Regions from separate parts of the Labrenzia sp. THAF187b genome, predicted to be linked through region 1. Evidence: riboswitches for the same ligand, from Rfam matches in the RefSeq annotation. Region 1 holds a riboswitch; each other region holds the start of a gene.

Region 1 (3,329 bases):
TTCCTCGAATTCGAAATGGCCACAGAACAGTTTACAGGCCAGCTCCTCGTCCGGACCGCCGTAATAGAGCGCGCCTTCCCCCGTATAACCGGATTGCCGCACGACCTCGTCCACTTCGGCCGCGGGACGGTCCGGTTCATCGCTCAGGATATGAGCGGCCCCGTGCGGAATGACGGCGAGATCGCCGGTCGCAAGGCGGATCGGCTTTTCAACACCATCCACCGCCAGCCAGCAGCCACCACGCATTGCCATGTGAAACCGCGCGACATTGCCGAAGGCCGGCACCCGCACGGCCCAGGGCGGCGAAAAGCAGGTATGGAAATAGACGGATCCTCGTAGCTTCAAGGCATCCAGGATCTGGGTCAGGGCGTCATGTTTCATGAAAGGCCGGTTCCGGTTGAAGTGCTACTCCCGCATTTTTGCCTCAACACCGCAAAGCGCAAGGCTCCCGGACGATCGGTCAATTTTCAGGGACTTTCGTGCATGGATAGAACCGAAGTCGACCAACATCTTTGGGCTCGTGGGCAATTCGCCCGCATGAAACCAACCTGGAGCACCTGAAAGATGTCTGTTCGCTTCGTCACCAAGACCATGCACGCCTATCTCGATTATCCCGTCGCGATCGGCCTTATTTCCCTGCCCGTATTCCTTGATCTCGGCCAATCCAACCCGATCGCCTTCTGGCTATCGTTCCTGACAGGCTTTGCGGCCCTGGCGCTGACGATCCTGACAGATCACCAGACCGGCATCATCCGCATTCTGCCCTATTCGGTTCATCTGGCGGTCGATTTTGCCGTCGGCATCGTGTTCCTGGCAGCTCCCTTCGCACTTGGCTTCACCGGCCTCGACTTCGCCTATTACCTGGTAAACGCCATTGCCGTTCTGACAGTGGTCAGCCTTGCCAAACCGCAGGAAACGGTTGCGCAGGCCGCCTGACAGCCCCCCTTCAGCGCACAATGACACCGGCCTTCACGCCGGTGTTTTTTTGAGCTGCAATCCGGACGATCTGCAAATCTTCGGGAACTTGCGAACATGGAGACGCCTCAGCTTCGGACGCAAGGTAGAGACACCGGAGCAAATCCGGCCTTCAACCTTCACACTCTTTCAGGAGTAGAACATGTCCTTGATGAAATCCGCCATTGCCGCAACGCTGCTGTCTCTTGCCGCTCTGTCGGCCCCGGCAATGGCCGCGGACGAATACAACACCTCCAGCGGCCTGACCGCCGCCGGCAGCCCGCTCGGTCTTCATGGTGTCGACCCCGTGGCCTTTGTCAGCCTGGGCAACCGGATTGACGGAACCGCACAATATACGGCCGTCCACGACGGTGTTGCCTACTACTTCGCATCGCAGGAAGCCATGGATGCCTTTACCGCGCATCCGGATCAGTACCTGCCGCAAAACGGCGGCTTCTGCACCTTCGGTGTTTCAGTCGGCAAGAAGTTCGACGGCGATCCGCAGTTCGCGGCCGTTGTCGACGGCAAGCTTTATCTGTTCCTGAACGAGGCCATCTTCCGCGAGTTCCAGAAAGACCAGTCCGGTACCATCGCCAAGGCGGAAGCCAACTGGAAGAAGATCCGCTCCACCGAGGCAACGAAGCTCTGATTGTTCGTTGTCAAGGCGTCGTCGGAACGACAAACAAAAAGGGCGGCCCCGGGGCCGCCCTTCGTGACTTGAATTCAGCAAAAAGCCGAAGACTTAAGCTGCCGCGTTGTGCAGCCTGTTTTCGAAAGCAAGGTTCTTCGTCAGCGGTGCCAGGGTCTTGGCAGCGGCCAGAACAGCCAGGTCAGCCAGCGGCTCGCCCAGGATCACCAGCATGTAGGCAAAGCCGAAGGAACCGACGGAAACCATGTTCTCGGCGCCGAAGCCCTGGCCGTAGAATGCCCAGAACGCGACCCAGCCAACGATACCGGCCTGGAACGTGGTGGAAAGAGCCAGTGCCTGAACGTAGGAAACGTCAACATAGGCGGTCTTTTCCGGAATGATGCGGTTTGCCAGCAGGCTGACACCCCACAGCGGCACAAGCAGCGTGGTGACGTTGATGCCGTACTGCGGCAGGTCGAAAGGAGCAACCAGCGCCCCCTGAAGCAGAAGGCCTGCAGCAAGGCCGATTGCTGCCGGACCAGCGCCGAACATCAGGAACAGCGTGGAGCCCAGGATGAAGTGCACTTCGGAAACACCGACCGGGTAATGCGGCAGGATTTCAAAGAAGCAGAATACGGCAACCGTCGTGATGACGGAGCGAACGGCAAGGCTGAGAACGCCGCTTTTGCGGATCGTGTCGAGAGCCATTTTGCCCAGAAGGCCGAAGGAAGCAGCCGCGGTACCGTAGCTGAGTACGATTTTGGCACCGTCGACGATGCCCGGTTCGATATGCATGTCATTTCTCCTTTGCGCACCCTCCGTGCGCGAGCAGATGGTGTGAACCGGCCCCGATGGGACCGCTGGATGGCAGGTTTCCTGGCTCGCGAGTCTCTGCGCCGCCCGCCTTCCCGGATCGCTCCAGTGGCTTGTAGGGCTTTGCTCGTCGCATACAGTTGCGGGGGCAGCCACGGTATTGGTCCCTGTTGGGTACGCCTCACCGTGTTCCCATTTCATCCGCCCTTACGCTTGTTCGGGCGAAACCATCGCATCGTCTAGATTTGCAAGGATTGGCGATATTCTGCAAGCGAATTTTCGCCATATTCGGTCTGAATGCGACATTGCACCGAAATTTTGCCGCCTGAAGGCCGCCACCGAAATCAGCCGGATCAGCACCATCGACAAGCTTCAGATCTCGAAACACTTCTTCAGGAAATTGCGTCAGCCACCTGAAAAATCTGACCTTTGAAGCATCCAATCAAAGATAAAAATCAAAACCTTTGTTTATTAAACTTTTCTGTATTTAGGGTAATTGTGATTTTTACTTGCAGAAACCCTAACGAAAGATAACCTCACTCGCATACAAAGCACATCATGAGAGTTTGCAATGCCCTTTACCAAATTGGGAACGCTTATCGCTGGTGTCGTCTTTTTCCTTGGCTGCATTCAGCTGGCACTTCTGGCCGGCGTTACTCTGGGTGCAGTCACTGAACCAAGACCGGGTTTTTTCCTTGGCAATCTGACACGCGAACAGGCGCTCGACAGCGGACTATTGAAGATCATGGCCGCCGTCGCATTCGGCGTGATCACCGAGATCAGCCGTTCGGTTGAAAAGAAGTAGACCACAACCAAAGACTTGCCGCGGGCGGTGACCTGTGAAAGTCTTCGGCCATGTTGAAATCGATTCCCCTGACCGCTCTCGCGGTATCGCTTCTTGCTGCCACCGTCACTCCTGGCTGGGCGGCACCTG
Region 2 (3,329 bases), on a different replicon from region 1:
GCCGCCGACCCAGAACTTTCCCTTCGGACTTGGCACGTCTTAGGCCTGACTGCGTTCGCTCGATGAGCAAATCCCGCTCGAACTGGGCAACGGCATTGAGCACGTTCATGGACATCGTGCCGGCGGAACTCGCCAGGTCGACACCGCCAAGTGCAAGACAGTATACCCGTACTCCTTCGTCGGCCAATGCCTTTACTGTTGAACTGACGTCTATCGCATCCCGGCCGAGGCGATCGAGTTTCGTCACGATGAGAATGTCGCCCGGCTCTAAACGGTCCACCAGCCGAGCGAATTCCGGACGCTGCGTTATCGGCACACTGCCGGAAATAGTCTCGGTCACAATCCGGCGGTCGTCGACCTGGAACCCCGCCGCCCGGATTTCTTCTAACTGGTTTTGCGTCGTCTGTCCGGTCGTTGACACGCGGGTATAGGCAAAGGTGCGTGACATAGCGTCATTCCTGTCCGAAAAGGCTGTTCAAATTAGTTAGCTGTCCAGAATGATGTCAAGGTAATTTGTGGACAGGGTGTTTTGCCCCTGTACGCAATCGGACGTTTTCGGACACAGACATGGGTCATCGGCAGTCATAGTATGGAGTGAAAGATGGCCCGGCGGTTGCTTTTCAAGGACCAGGGACGGCAGGAATTTTTCGATATCCCGACAGAGAAAACAGTCTGATCCATCATTATTCCCCGTCGCCTGTCGACCGGCTTGAAATCGAGCTTCGGCACCGACAGTGTGCAAGTTCCCAGGCATTGAATGTCATCGCGAACGCATCAATTACGTGTCGGATTTGTGCTTTCGCGATCAAAAAAAATGCGCCATAATAAAACCTGTTTGGTTTTCCATTCGGCACAAAGTGCTGGGAAACGAACAGGGAATTCGGATATGGCGGACCCATGCAGGGCGTCAGGAGCCGAAGCCGCCCCCGCGACTGTATGCGGAGAGTGCTGACCGGACATGCCACTTGCAACGAATGTTGTGGGGAAGGCCCGGCAAAGCGCCACGACCCGCGAGCCAGGAGACCTGCCAGACATTCACTGAAAACCCTTCTGTCGGGTGTGACAGCAAAGAGGATAAAATGACGACACAATCTGCAAAAACCACCGTTTCCGCGACGAAAATCGTATCGCTTGCTTTTGCTGCGGTACTGGGTGTCGCGATTATTTCGATCACGGGTCACGTGCAGGCGAGCGCTTTGCACGACGCAGCACACGATGTGCGCCACGCGACCGGATTCCCGTGTCACTAAAATGCTGACTCGCCTCTTGGTCAGCGGCTTGTTCGCTGGTGCTGCGGCGGGGCTTATCGCGGCCCTGCTACAGCTTATTTTTGTTCAGCCAGTCCTTCTCCATGCGGAGCTTTATGAATCGGGGGAATTGGTCCATTTCGGAACCGAGGCAGTCAGCGCTCAACAAGAGCTGGGCGGGATCGATCCTTTGCGCGATGGCCTGAGCGTCATCTTCACGATGCTCACCTATACCGGTTATGCCTTCATTCTGCTCGCCGGCATGGCAATTGCCGAAATGCGCGGTGCGGTTATAACGGGTCGCAACGGCCTGCTTTGGGGTGTTGCAGGGTTCGTCGCGTTCCACTTCGCGCCCGGATTCAGCCTAGCTCCCGAAGTGCCCGGCGTCGCGGCGGCGGATGTTTTTGCCCGGCAGATCTGGTGGTGGGCGACCGTCCTTACCGCAGGCGCCGGATTGTGGCTGATCGCATTCGGCCGCAATTGGATGGCTTGGGGCGCAGCAGCAATGCTGCTGCTGGCACCACACGTGATCGGCGCGCCAGAGCCGGACACCTTCACCGGCCCAGTTCCGACCGAGATCGGGGCAATGTTTGCCAGCCGTGCCTTTGGCGTCGGAATGGCAGCCTGGCTTCTGCTTGGTTGTTTTGCAGGTTTTTTCTGGCAGCGCGAGGGGGCGAGGGTCGGCGCAACGCAGGCGGCCTGATCCGGAATCTAAATCATAACCGACCGGGCGAAACATCTCGTTTTGCCCGGTTTCTTTTTAAGGAAACCTGAAACCCCATGGAACGCTCTCTCGCACTCTTCGCCATCGGGCTGGTCTTTGGCGGAGGCATCGGCTTTGTTGTTGCCGCAAGCAATGGTGTCGCTCTTGACGGTCATGACCACTCATCAGCCAGCGATCACCAGATGCAGACCGCATCAGTGGAGCTCAAAACTAATCATTCCGGCCAAACCGCTGGCCACAACCACAACAGGACTACCTCTGTACCTGGCGGTCCCGATGCACCGTCCTTGAAAATCAGTGTCTCGAAGGATCCGGTTAGCGGCTACAATCTTCATATCATGACGGAAAATTTCAGCTTTGCTCCGGAGCGGGCAGGCTCGGATCATGTGTTGGGCGAGGGCCATGCCCACGTATATGTAAATGGCGTGAAGGTCGCGCGGCACTACAGTGCATGGCTCCACCTGCCGACTCTTCCAAAAGGTGATGCGACGGTTGAGGTTACGCTCAATTCCAACGATCACCGCATGCTCGCTGTCGAGACGGAACCGCTTAAGGCTACGGTGACTGTGAACGTGGAATAGGCTTATAGCGCCGGAATGCGCGCTCTGAGGCAGAAACGGAGACGTCCACATGGTCGGGCGTCTTCGATCCAGCCTTTGTCCGTTGCCAGAAAATTTCGGGCCGTCGAGATGATGTCAGCAATGTCGTCTGGAAAGATGAGGCCTGAAAAAAGGTATGCCGCTCTACCAACCCCCTGAAACGCCACCGCAATCGGTTGTTCACAGGCCCCCATGCATTCAATCTGTGTAACCTCAATCGCCATTCCTGATTCGTTCAACGATCGACGCAATGCATCAAGATCTGGCGAAGGGTCGCATTTGCATGTACTGCAAACGATAATACGGTTCATTCGGTCACCTTTGACAGGAGCGGTGGCACAGCATAGCGAAAACGTACAAAGCAATACATTATTCGTCATGCGAGTTAGATCGTACTGTGTTTAACAATTTCATTCCGACAATTGCGAAATCGCTTGAACCTAAAGTGGCTAGAGGGTGTAAACAACTCACCAGTTTGGAAACCCGACTCAGGAACTTCTTATGGCCCAATCGCAATCTCGTGAATTCCTGGCAACAGGTAACGGCTATAGGTTTGCCCATTCTGCTGGACCGCGACGGGCCTGCGCGCGCTTACTGGCTAGTGTTCTGTGCCCCGACCAATGTAGCTAAAGAGGCCGGCAACGACCCAAAAGCTACGCGAACTCAGATCCCAGAATGCATTATAGCAGCGAGTATTAATCAGGACCGCGCCGATGCCGAAGTTTTAGACGTAACCCAGACACCCACGTTTTTCGTTAA
Region 3 (3,329 bases), 960 kb from region 1:
AGAAGATCACCTTCTTCCAGGTCGAATTTGTAGAAACGCTTGTTCCGTAGCAGTCGCTGTTCGTCTTTCAGCAGAGAGAAGTTGGTGAACGGGTAGCACGGTAACGGTGTTTCGGGCGAAACCAGTACCCATTCCTTACGACCCTTCACCTGAACGGTGATGACATTCTCGGCGTTGGTATCGTAGTGGAATTCTGTCCGGTTGTTCCTGCTGTTGATCCAGAATCTCCAGGCAACGGAATCTTGCATTATCCGGTCGGATGCGAGGATTTTCTTCAGGAATTCCGGCATCTCGATATCTTGTTCCAGTACTGGTGAGCGGCTGACGAAAAAGACACCTCTGTCGCGGACCTTTGGCAGCGTATGGAGTTCTGCTCGTAATCGGCCGGATTGCCACCTTTCCCGCGCGGGCCAGTTTTTCGCCAATCCCTTGATCAGCAGGGGCTGTTCCTTGTCGCAGTAGGCTTCAAGAAATTCGGCATAACCTGGTGCTGCGGTTACGGTGGCAATGGTGTGCGTGTTGTCGCCGCTCATAAAAGGTACCACGCATTTGAAGATTTGCGGGTTCAGGGGCGCTGGACTTAGCTGCGATTCTTCATGATGCTCCCCTAGGAGAAATTACGATAGGAGCAACCTTGAGCTTTATCAAGAAGCGCGATTCAACAACGCAGAGCCACTGGAGGAGCGATCTTCGTTTTAAACGTAGCCAGGAAATGTTGTTTAGGAAGATGGTACCGAACGTTACTGCCGCGAAAGACGAGTTCGCATCAAATGACTGTCGATTTTTGAGGCGGTGCAGATTGCTGCAAGATCACGCGTTAATAAGATCAACCCGGTTACTGAACAGCGTTCCGGTCTTCAGAAATGCAGCATTCGGGAGGATTAGGAATAGGTGGTGATGGCTCCCCAGGCCGGACTCGAACCAGCGACCCAGCGATTAACAGTCGCTTGCTCTACCAACTGAGCTACTGGGGATCACCACGCTCGGGGCCAGCGCGTTGCCGCCCCGTCGATGGAGATGCGTATATCAAAGGCTTGATCCGTTTGCCAAGCCCCCGAGGGCGTTTTTTTCATCAAGCCGTCATTTTTTTGATCTCGGTGTGGAAAACTCGATATATTTCAGATGGCTAGGCGTTCTGTCGCGCTTGGAAAACCCTACGTTTCGCTACGATTGGAACACCCCGGGCAGACTAAATCCGTTGTGCCTTTTTCTGACTTTGGCGCAAGAAGGCGTCCGTGTTGACTGCCTGGCCGATTTTCAAGGTTAGTCGTCAGCGACTTTCTGCTGCTTGTGTCGGCCTCAAGATACGTTTAGGAAGAAACTGACGGTTCCGGAAAAGGCCTTGCCTGATCCGGATGAAACGGGAATCCGGTGCGGTCTTTTTCAAGTCCAGATCCGGAGCTGCCCCCGCAACTGTGAGCGGTGAGTGGCTGTACGAAAACCACTGGCGTCCTGATGGGGCCGGGAAGGGGTACAGACCGCGCTGAGCCGCAAGCCAGGAGACCGGCCGTCACATTGTCAACCCTATGGCGCTGTCGGGCGGACGGCTGGGAGAAGGAATGACGCATTCAAACGGCGAGAGGACAACGCTGGTCCTCGGCGGTGCCCGCTCCGGAAAAAGCCGGTTCGCGGAGAAGCTTGTCCATGAAACCGGTCTGCAAAAAATCTATATCGCGACTGGTGCTGCCCACGACGATGAAATGACCAGCCGGATCGCCGCTCATAAAGATCAACGCGGACCGTCCTGGCGCACCGTGGAAGAACAGCTCGAACTTGCGGACGTGCTTGAAAACGAATGCAGGCAAGACCGGGTGGTCCTTGTTGACTGCCTGACCCTGTGGCTGTCGAACCTGCTGTTTGCAGGCAAGGACATCCCCGCCGAAACGGCGCGGCTTTGCGCGGTTCTGAAGGGTCTTCAGGGGCCGTGCGTCTTCGTTTCCAACGAAGTTGGTATGGGGATCGTGCCGGAGAACCGTCTGTCGAGGTCGTTCCGCGATGTGCAGGGACGACTGAACCAGGATATGGCGCATAGGTGCCAACAGGTTGTCTTCGTTGCTGCGGGCCTGCCGATACTTTTGAAACCCACCTCACAACCGGATATCAAATTATGACCACTTCATCCTTGCAGCCGGGCGCAAAAATTCCGGCAACGATCGTCACTGGGTTTCTCGGAGCAGGCAAGACCACGCTGATCCGCAATTTGCTTACCAATGCCAATGGCAAACGCATTGCCCTTATCGTCAATGAGTTTGGGGACATGGGCTTCGACGGGTCCCTTGTGAATGGATGCGCTGATCCCGATTGCGCCGCGGAAGAGGTGGTTGAGCTTACCAATGGCTGCATATGTTGCACCGTTGCCGACGATTTCCTGCCAACCATGGAAATGCTGCTCGCGCGGGACAATCCGCCGGAGCATATCGTTATAGAAACCTCTGGTCTGGCTCTGCCGCAGCCGCTCGTTCGGGCCTTCTCCTGGCCGAGCGTCAAGCCGAAGGTAACGGTAGATGGTGTTGTCACGGTGCTGGATGCTGCAGCACTCGCCGAAGGCCGGATCGCACTTGATGAAGATGCACTTTCCGCGCAACGTGCTGCCGACGAAGCTCTTGATCATGACAGTCCGGTTGAAGAACTCTTCCACGACCAATTGCGTTGCGCAGACCTCGTCGTTCTGAACAAGGCAGATCTCGTCTCCGAAGACGCCTTGAAGCAGGTGCATGAGAAGATCGCCGCCGATGTTCGTCCGGCGGTTCACGTGGTCACATCCGAAAAAGGCACGCTTCCGATTGAAGTTCTGCTCGGCAGGGGCTCTGCTGCCGAGGACGACATGGCTGATCGGCACGAGCATCACCACCATCATGATGACCACGACCACGATCACGATCACGATCACGATGGTGATGATCATGATCATCGCCATGACGACCATCATCACCATCACGACGATTTTGAAAGTCACGTGCTGGCAGTCTCGTCTTTCGCCAGCCTGAAAGATGCTGAGGCAAAGGTTCTGGAAGCCATGGCGCAAAAAGGCGTCCTTCGCATCAAGGGGGCTGTAAAAATTGAGGGCAAGGCAGCGCCTGCAATGGTTCAAGCTGTCGGACCGCGTGTCGAAACCTGGTTCGCCGCCGGCGCCGAGAGCAGCGGCAGACTGGTCGTGATCGGTTTGAAGGGCCTCGACCTGACTGCGGTTCGTAGCCTGCTGGGTGAATTGACGGCTGCTGCCTGACACGCTGGATAGAAGCTGGAAATAAAGACCAAGCATGCACATTCTCGCCAGCCAGACGCGCCGGATCGATGACGGCGGGGACGCGGTCGACCTCGACCAGTCC
Region 4 (3,329 bases), on a different replicon from region 1:
CGGATCGAACATCGTGAGAAGGACGGCCGTCGCCGGGTCCCCCGGGATGAACCGCAGCAGCAGAAAGACCACCAAGGTTGTCCCGAAGAGGACGGCGACGGCGGCCGCCGCGCGCCTGAGTGCATATCGCAGCATGGGCCGGCGTTACTCGGACGCGATATACATGCCCGGGGTGATGTCCCGGGGGCGTTCGGGGTCGACGCCGCGCACATCGGCCGCAAAGGCAACGGAAAGAACGGCCGTATTCGATACCCAGACAAGGCCGGTGTCATCGAAGACGATGTCCTGGATCTGTCTGGCCAGCTCGAACCGTCGTTCCTGGTCCGTTTGGGTGCGCAATTCGTCGAGCAGGGCATCGACATCGGCGTTCGAATAGTCCTGCCAGTTGCGCACGGAGTCGGTGTGGTACCACTGGTTCAGCGTGCCGTGCAGGTCGCCCGTCGGCTTCGGGCAGGAGCAGTAGGTGGCGATGTCGAAGGCGCCATCCAGCATGATCTGGTTCGAGGCGGCCGGTTCCACCACTTTCAGGTTCAACGCCACACCGATCTCACGCATCTGGGACTCCAGCGCGACGGCGATGGTGTTCCACCAGCCGTAGGTCAGAAGATCGAATTCGAGCCGCTCTCCATCCTTCTCGCGGATGCCATCGCTGCCGGGCACCCAGCCCATCTCGTCGAGAAGAGCCTTCGCCTTTTCGGCGTCCGACACCTGCGTCCGGTCGATCGCATAGGGAAGGCCGGCCGGAAAATGCCCGGTCGGCATGACGGCGAAGGGGGCCATGATCGAATTGACGATCTCGTCACGGTCGACTCCGAGGCTGATGGCCTGGCGCATTTTCAGGTCTTTCAGCAGCGGATTGTCGTAGTTCATCCAGATGTTCCACGTGCTGCGTGGCAGTTCCGCGATCGTGAAGTCCTTGCTGAGCCTGTAAAGACGCAATTGCTCGAACTGCACGTTGCCGTCCATGTCGGCTTCGCCGGACTTCATTGCGAGGTAGCGGGTCTGGGGATCGACTACGAAACGTGCCTCGATGCGTTTGAGCAGGGGCTGTTTGCCGTGATAGTTCTCAAAGGGTTCACCAGCGATCAACTCGCCCGGGACGAATTCCACCGGCCGAAAATAGCCGGTCATGTCACCCGTCGTCGCATATTGATCGCCGAGCTCGTCGATGATGGCGACGTTCTCGATGGCGAGTGTCGTCGTCTTGTAGAGAAAGGCTGGATCTTCCGACAGGGTACGGATCTCCAGCGTCGTCTTTCCGACCGGCGTGAACACCACGTCCTTCAGGGAACTACGGGCGCGAGGATTGTTTTCCTGGTGCCGGCGCAGCGAGGCGGCAACGGCCTCTGCATCGGCGGGCGCGCCGCTCCAGAAGACGGCATCCGGTTGCAACTCGACCCGCCACAGGGTCGGCTCGACCAGCTCCCAGCTGACGGCTAGGCCCTTGAAGAGCGTCGTGCCATCGAAGGATTCATAAACAAGCGGCTCGGCGAAGCCGTTGTCAATAAGCCGCTGGGCATCGATGTTGGTCGGGTCGAGCGAGCGCGGCATATTCACCGTGACGAGACGTAGCACCTGGTCTTCCGGCGCAGCCATGTTCTCCTGCGCCGCGGCCGCCAGGGGCGCTCCTGCCAGCAGCGCCAAGGCTGCTACTTTTAAAAGACGCGCAAACGCGCTTGGGATTGGTGCCGGTGTCATTGATTTGCTCCGAAGTTTGTCGGGAGGGAATAGATGTGAGAGGCGATTTTGAAGCTGGCGATTGCTGTTCAGCGGGAACCGCAGGATCTGCAGACGTGCCGGAAGAGGAGCATCAGAGAGAGCGTGCGGAAATACGAATGGCGGCGTGATGAGAGCCGCATGCGCGAAACCGTTTGATATCTTGTCTGTTCATCGCTGCCCGCTCTTGTTCGAGAGGTGTTCAGGCTCGTCAAATAGTAATGTTATTACATTACAGAAAGCTGATGTGACAAGCTCTTTTCTAGGGCATTGCTGGCGCATGGCGCGTGTAGCGGGCGGGCCCAGGCTCGAGACGATGTCAGATGGCTGAAATTTTGTTTGAGACGATTCGAGGTCTGTCCGGTCCATATCGCCCTCCGCGAAAGCGCGGGGCGTTGGCGAACCGAATGTGCAATTGTGTCAGCAGACGCTGAAATGCCATGTCACTCGCTCCTCCGGGACACCCCGCCCGGGTTGAGGTTGAAGATGAAATGGCAGGTCTCCTGACTTGCGGGTCGCTGCTTGCCTGATCCTTCCCGGTTTGACCCAGTGGAGTTTTCAGGTTCGCTCGCCGCTCACAGTTGCGGGGGCAGTCACGGATTTGGTGCCTTCTGGCTACGCCTCACCGTGTTCCCTTTTAATCCCGTTGGCGGCCAGCCTTCGGGAACCATGGCCGATACAATCGGGGGCCTTGTCATTAGTGTCAAGTCGCCAATTTTGAAACAGGGATCCCACAAGGCACGTTTTGCTATTGCGGGGCTCGGGGCGTCTTTTATCTAAATTCGGATTGAGTGCAGGCCATATCGCCGTGCCTCTCAGCGCAGCACTCGAACCCATGACGACTTAGGTGACGCAAAGCAGCCACTGGACCAATAAGTGTTGAATGACAGCAATGGTCCAGTTTGTGTTAACCAGCTGCCAGGCAAGGTCTCGGTCGGGATGCGGTGCCACGGCAAGTCCGCTTCGAGCCCAATTTGGCAGATGCTGCACTTCGAACAAATGTCTGGCTCCGTTACCTGACAAGCTGCGGGCGTTTGCCACGAGTCAGTTCATGTCCAGTTCAATTGCTTGACGAATATAGTGCCGGAACGGTTCTTCCGGGTAGTTTTCCATGGTTTTGACCTGCACGGTTCTGGAATGCTTGCCAGACCCGCGCAACATGTCGAATGGATCATCAAAATGGGCACCCCTCGTGAAAGAGAAGGTGACGCAAGTCTTTGTCGGACTGATCGCCACGACGTCTCTGTTCATTTTGAAGACAGGCACTGAATAGTACGTCTCCGTTCCACCGCGCATACGAAAGGAGGCCTCTGGCGCAACAAGCGCCATCTGTGAAACGAATGCGCGGACGATATCGTGAAACTGTTGCTGAACACGGCTCTCAAGGAAATTCTCAAGGTCTTCAGTCATGGTTCAATGCCCCCTTGTTGCGTGGGGCTCTTCAGGTCGCCCGCGGTAAGCCGCAAAAGCCAGCGCAACAAACCAGGCAAAATAGCTTAGCCATTGCAGGCGACCGATGAGAGCGCTGTGTGTTTCAGGTCCGAATACATGATCGGGCGGCATGGACATGATAAACGCCACCATCACAACAACCGCGAACAAGGATATCGCAA

What was found. Region 1 has a riboswitch for cobalamin ahead of FIV03_RS16710 (energy-coupling factor ABC transporter permease). Riboswitches for the same ligand answer to the same signal wherever they lie in the genome.
Region 2: another riboswitch for cobalamin. It lies ahead of FIV03_RS31190 (CbtB domain-containing protein); the one in region 1 lies ahead of FIV03_RS16710 (energy-coupling factor ABC transporter permease).
Region 3: another riboswitch for cobalamin. It lies ahead of cobU (bifunctional adenosylcobinamide kinase/adenosylcobinamide-phosphate guanylyltransferase); the one in region 1 lies ahead of FIV03_RS16710 (energy-coupling factor ABC transporter permease).
Region 4: another riboswitch for cobalamin. It lies ahead of FIV03_RS28965 (ABC transporter substrate-binding protein); the one in region 1 lies ahead of FIV03_RS16710 (energy-coupling factor ABC transporter permease).

Annotation. Positions count from the first base shown of each region.
Region 1 covers NZ_CP045344.1:3,642,518-3,645,846, reverse strand. Annotated here, with positions in the region: gene FIV03_RS16725 (AraC family transcriptional regulator) at 1-381, opposite strand, end outside; gene FIV03_RS16720 (hypothetical protein) at 565-936, shown strand; gene FIV03_RS16715 (YHS domain-containing (seleno)protein) at 1,118-1,603, shown strand; gene FIV03_RS16710 (energy-coupling factor ABC transporter permease) at 1,697-2,377, opposite strand; cobalamin riboswitch at 2,431-2,642, opposite strand; gene FIV03_RS16705 (hypothetical protein) at 2,967-3,200, shown strand; gene aroQ (gamma subclass chorismate mutase AroQ) at 3,251-3,329, shown strand, end outside.
Region 2 covers NZ_CP045347.1:63,136-66,464, forward strand. Annotated here, with positions in the region: gene FIV03_RS31185 (recombinase family protein) at 1-448, opposite strand, end outside; cobalamin riboswitch at 820-1,047, shown strand; gene FIV03_RS31190 (CbtB domain-containing protein) at 1,080-1,250, shown strand; gene FIV03_RS31195 (CbtA family protein) at 1,252-1,950, shown strand; gene FIV03_RS31200 (hypothetical protein) at 2,028-2,552, shown strand; gene FIV03_RS32090 (DUF1636 family protein) at 2,555-2,950, opposite strand.
Region 3 covers NZ_CP045344.1:4,603,641-4,606,969, reverse strand. Annotated here, with positions in the region: gene FIV03_RS21225 (cupin-like domain-containing protein) at 1-533, opposite strand, end outside; tRNA gene FIV03_RS21220 (tRNA-Asn) at 899-974, opposite strand; cobalamin riboswitch at 1,309-1,527, shown strand; gene cobU (bifunctional adenosylcobinamide kinase/adenosylcobinamide-phosphate guanylyltransferase) at 1,560-2,111, shown strand; gene cobW (cobalamin biosynthesis protein CobW) at 2,108-3,226, shown strand; gene cobN (cobaltochelatase subunit CobN) at 3,261-3,329, shown strand, end outside.
Region 4 covers NZ_CP045345.1:239,382-242,710, forward strand. Annotated here, with positions in the region: gene nikB (nickel ABC transporter permease) at 1-135, opposite strand, end outside; gene FIV03_RS28965 (ABC transporter substrate-binding protein) at 145-1,698, opposite strand; cobalamin riboswitch at 2,192-2,403, opposite strand; gene FIV03_RS28970 (DUF1801 domain-containing protein) at 2,761-3,126, opposite strand; gene FIV03_RS28975 (DUF998 domain-containing protein) at 3,130-3,329, opposite strand, start outside.